Regions from separate parts of the Arthrobacter sp. NPDC089319 genome, predicted to be linked through region 1. Evidence: riboswitches for the same ligand, from Rfam matches in the RefSeq annotation. Region 1 holds a riboswitch; the other holds the start of a gene.
The links. A riboswitch is a leader RNA that binds a small molecule or an ion and turns the genes downstream of it on or off. The one in region 1 is predicted to bind guanidine.

Region 1 (2,384 bases):
TGCCGACTCGATGATCTGACCTGTCGTGCCGTCCGGCTAGGCTGGCTCCATGGCTACCCTCGACATTGAACAGACACGCAACCAGGCCCGCGCACTCCTGGACTCACGCATCGAATCCGTCACCGCACTGGTGAAAACCCGTCAACGGATCACCGACCTCAAAGAACAACTCGCCGAGGCCGAGCGCGACGACAAGCGCGCCTACGTGCGCGCCACCAAGGACGGATGGAGCCCCGAAGAGCTCAAGAAGCTCGGCCTCGAATCAGGCGCGGCAGCCCGGCGCAGGAAGGCAACCAGCCGTGCCACCGGTGAGAGTCCTGCATCAACAGTTGCGGACGAAAGCCACCGCGAACACTAGCTTTGCCCCTCGCCCACATGGGCACGGCATAAGCATTTTTCCTTCGGGCTTTTCCCGCACACATGTGGACGACGGGACCCAGCCGACCGGCTGCACACAACCGCCAGGTCACCACCGGCCCCGACACCCACCACCACGTCCCGGCGGTCATGCACAGCTTCCAAACCGGGCGGTTGCCAGGGTCGGACTTTCCCACGGTCCACGCCGTTCCGTGCCCGGTTCGCCTGCTCCGCCTGCATCATTTCGTCTACCTGTCCGCAGACGCTGTCCAGATCCACTCCAAAACTTCTCTGGCCCCGCGTCTCCCAACGCCTCGGTGGGCACATAACTTGTACTGCCGGACACTCTTCGTCACCGGAGCGGCACTGATCCAGAGGGAGGACAGCTCATCTGTAACACCGGTGCTGGCCATGGATCGGCTTTACGGTGGGCGCTGCTCCTTCTTCGCCGCTACCCGCTCCGGGTGATCGCGATCAGCATAAGACTGGGCTGACGGAACAAACGGAGACAGGAGGGTGTCGCTACCTGAAGCCCCCTAGTGCAAGGACTTCAACCCGACAACGCCGCCGACGATCATCGTGAGGAACAGGAACTTCAGCAGGGAGGCAGATTCCTCACCGGTGAGAAGGGCATACAGGACGGTTAGCGTCGCTCCGATTCCCACCCACACGGCGTACGCCGTCCCGATGGGAAGTTCCTTCATTGCATAGGCGAGACCGCCCATGCTGGCGATCAGGCCTACGACGAAGACGATTGAAGGGGCAAGACGGCTGAAGCCCTCGGACTTGCCCAAGGCGGTTGCCCACACAGCCTCGAGAACACCTGAAATAACGAGCACGATCCACGCCATGACGACCTCCTGAAGGCCGTCTTGTCGCAAACCGGGTACGGCACCCATCGTCCGGGAGCCCACTCTGATGGGGCTCTATTTCCAAGATCGCACGCATGCGAAGCGGGAGCAAGGTGGGGGGCGGTGACAATAACCACCACCTGCCGTGGCCCACGAACTGACCGAATGCGGGTTCTATTGTGTCGGCTGTCGCTCTCGGGTTGTCAGGAATTGTTGCATGTGTGCATACATGCGTTCTTGGTCGGGCTCAACTCCTGTTATCAGGCGCACGGCTTCGGCGGCTTGGAATACGGTCATGGCTGCGCCGCCAACAGCGGGAATGCCGCGTTCCCGCGCTGACGACAGCAGTTCCGTCACGAGCGGCATGTAAACGATGTCTACCAGCCACTGACCGGGGCTGAACCAGTCGATGCTCACGGGCATTCCCGGATGCTCTTTCATCCCGATCGGGGTGGTGTTCACCAGGCCTGAGGCCCTTCCGATCAGCTCCTTCGCATCAGCTGGCATAACAACGCGGGCGCGGTTCGCTCCAAATATTCCGTTCAGATTTTCGGCGAGCTGCCGTGCTTTCCGCTCCTCTGTGTCAAGCACCCAGAGTTTCGAGACCCCGTTTTTGAGCTGCGCGTAGGCCACTGCCGCGCCGGCCCCTCCTGCGCCGAGCTGCACGACGTTCTCGGTGTCGGGGTAACGGAAGCTACGGGCGAAGAGTTCGGCGAATCCGACCCAGTCGGTGTTGTGGCCGTGCAGCCGCCCATTCGGGTGTCGGACGATTGTGTTGACGGCGCCGATCGCGGCTGCGTCCTCACTCAGTTCGTCGAGATACGGGATCACAGCCTGTTTGTAGGGATGTGTGACGTTGAAACCGTTGTATCCCATCGCTTCCGCATATCTCAGCACGTCTTCGAGGCTTGGGTTGGGGAACCCGGCGAGGTCGATCAGCTGGTAACGGTAGTCGAGGCCGAGGGCCGCGGCCTCGCTCTCGTGCAAGGCCGGTGAGAGGGATGTACCGATGCCGTTTCCGATGAGGCCGACGAGAAATCGTCTCCGCGGCTCGACATGCCCGCTCATGCGTTCGCCTCGGCAAGCGCGGCAGGCCTCAGTCGGCTGATCAGCGTCTGAAGCGCGAAGAGATAGCCGCGGGTACCTGCTCCGACCATGACTGCCTCCGCCATGTCT
Region 2 (2,384 bases), on a different contig from region 1:
CATGTGGTCGCCCTCAATCGGAAAGGCATCGAATTCTCCTGACGGTCCGGCAATATAGCCGTCAAGACTGACCGCGACGTAATAAACGAGTTCCCGCATGGCGCTCCAATCACGACTTGTCTGGTGATGCGCAGACTACATCACATGTAGTGGTTGGGCTAGGATGGGGCATGGCAAAGAATGATGAGCGGAGACGACTGCTCGCCGACGCAGGCCTGGCAGTTCTCGCTCGCGAAGGCTCGCGCGGACTGACGCATCGCGCGATAGACGACGCAGCGGGCGTCCCCCTCGGGACCGCGTCGAATTACTTTCGCAGCCGCGATGCATTGATCTCCGGCCTCGTCGACCGCATCGGCGAGCGTCTCGGTCCGGAGCCGGCGGTCCTCGAGCGCCTCGCGGCGGAGCCGCCCAGCCGCAGGCTTTTCTCAGACTATCTACGCGATATTGTGCGTCGGCTTACCGCCGAACGGGAGGTCACGCTTGCGCTGTTCGAGCTCCGTCTGGAGAGCACCCGGCGCCCGGCTGTCGCAGCCGTCCTGGGGGAATGGCAGCGGGCCGCCTTTGAGGGCGACGTTGCGTTCAACACCGCGGCGGGGCTTCCCGGCAGCCGTCGCGACATCGCACTCTTCCACTATGCGGTGGACGGGCTGCTGTTCGACCGGCTCACCAACCCGCTGGACCCGGACACGTCAACCGACGACGTTATCGAAGCGCTCGTCGCAGGGCTCCTGGGCGGCGACGATTGATCCGGACAATGTACGGCGATCGGAGATGGCGAATGCACAACGAACCGATTCGGGCCGGGGCAGGCGACCCCGGCCCGTTCTATCACGGTACGAAAGCCGACCTGGCGCCCGGCGACATACTGGAACCGGGCTACCACTCGAACTACGGAGAGCGGATCAAGGCGAACTACGTCTACCTCACCGCAACCCTTGACGCCGCCACCTGGGGAGCCGAACTCGGAGTGGGGGAGGGACCGGGAAGGATCTACCGGGTAGAGCCCACCGGCCCGATTGAAAATGATCCCAACCTGACAGACCAGCGGTTCCCGGGAAACCCCACCAGGTCCTACCGCTCGAAGGAACCGCTGCGCATCATCGAAGAGGTCCTGGAGTGGGAACCGCATGCTCCCGAGGTGCTGCAGCACATGCGGAACCATCTGGCAGAACTCAAGCGGCAAGGCATTGAAGCCATCAACGAGTGAACCCTCGGCCGGCACCCACCCGGCCGGCGCGCTGGTGAGCTTAGCCACCAAAGCTGCGCATCGGCGTCGTGCTTTGCTATTTTTGAGCTCAAGACCTCATTCCTAGGTCTCCGGACGACGGTTCAGTACCCGGTGCGCGACAAGACTGGCCAGAGGAATCAATCGTGGAATGGGTCATTCTCATCCTGTCCGGCGTCCTGGAAGCTGTGTGGGCCACAGCGCTGGGCGCATCCAAAAACTTCCGCAGGCTGTGGCCGTCAGTCATTTTTGTTGCGGCCATGGCATTGAGCATGGCCGGCCTGGCCTATGCCATGACCGCCATACCGGTGGGAACCGCCTACGCGGTCTGGGTTGGCATCGGCGCGGTGCTGACGGCCGCCGTTGCCATGGTCACCGGGGCCGAGAAGGCCTCGCTGATCCGGGTCGCCCTGCTGCTGGGCATCATCGGCTGCGTAGTCGGCCTCAAGGCGATCGGCTAACGGGGGGCACACATGTATTGGATCATTTTGCTGGCCAGCGCCGTGCTGGAAGCCGTATGGGCCACCGCGCTGAGCCTCTCCGAGGGGCTGAGCGACCCGCTGCCGACCGCCGTGTTCTTTGTGGCCGTGACGCTGAGCATGCTGGGGCTGGGCTACGCGATGCGCGGCATCCCCATCGGCACCGCGTATGCGGTCTGGACGGGAACGGGGGCGGCACTGACCGTTGGCTACGCCATGGTCTTTGGCGGCGAGCAGGCCAGCGCGCTGAAGGTGCTGTTCCTCGCCGGCATCATCGGCTGCGTCATCGGCCTGAAGTTGGTAGACGGGAAGCGCACCGAGAAGGCATGAAAAAAGCGCCGGCAGGTAATGGAGAAGTCGGGGGAAATACTCCATACCCGCCGGCGCTTGGACCGGGCACGTCCGGTCCCTCTTTCACTCGCACCGTGATGAGGTGTCTATGACATTACGGCAGGCTTCTGGGTACAGCCCCGGCAGCGGCTGGGAGAAAGCTGGGTTTGTCGGCGAACCGCTGCCGACAGCAGGGGAGTGGGACCAGCGGCAGGAGGCCGTGCCGTCGTGGTAAGACTGTGGTGGCCCCATCCCGCGCCTGCCGAGCCTGCCGACCCGACGGCTGCAACCGGCCGATCCCGCCTGACCAAGGAGAGCAAGCATGTCCGACCATCGCCACGGAGAGTACA

Region 2: another riboswitch for guanidine. It lies ahead of AB0N75_RS08220 (multidrug efflux SMR transporter); the one in region 1 lies ahead of AB0N75_RS15050 (SMR family transporter).

The regions. Positions count from the first base shown of each region.
Region 1 is NZ_JBFBGZ010000010.1:81,296-83,679, forward strand. It holds gene AB0N75_RS15045 (hypothetical protein) at 50-358, shown strand; gene AB0N75_RS15050 (SMR family transporter) at 894-1,208, opposite strand; guanidine-III (ykkC-III) riboswitch at 1,219-1,287, opposite strand; gene AB0N75_RS15055 (shikimate dehydrogenase) at 1,383-2,276, opposite strand; gene aroQ (type II 3-dehydroquinate dehydratase) at 2,273-2,384, opposite strand, start outside.
Region 2 is NZ_JBFBGZ010000004.1:300,067-302,450, reverse strand. It holds gene AB0N75_RS08235 (dihydrofolate reductase family protein) at 1-99, opposite strand, end outside; gene AB0N75_RS08230 (TetR/AcrR family transcriptional regulator) at 171-746, shown strand; gene arr (NAD(+)--rifampin ADP-ribosyltransferase) at 779-1,207, shown strand; guanidine-III (ykkC-III) riboswitch at 1,296-1,361, shown strand; gene AB0N75_RS08220 (multidrug efflux SMR transporter) at 1,372-1,686, shown strand; gene AB0N75_RS08215 (multidrug efflux SMR transporter) at 1,699-2,034, shown strand; gene AB0N75_RS08210 (biotin/lipoate A/B protein ligase family protein) at 2,357-2,384, shown strand, end outside.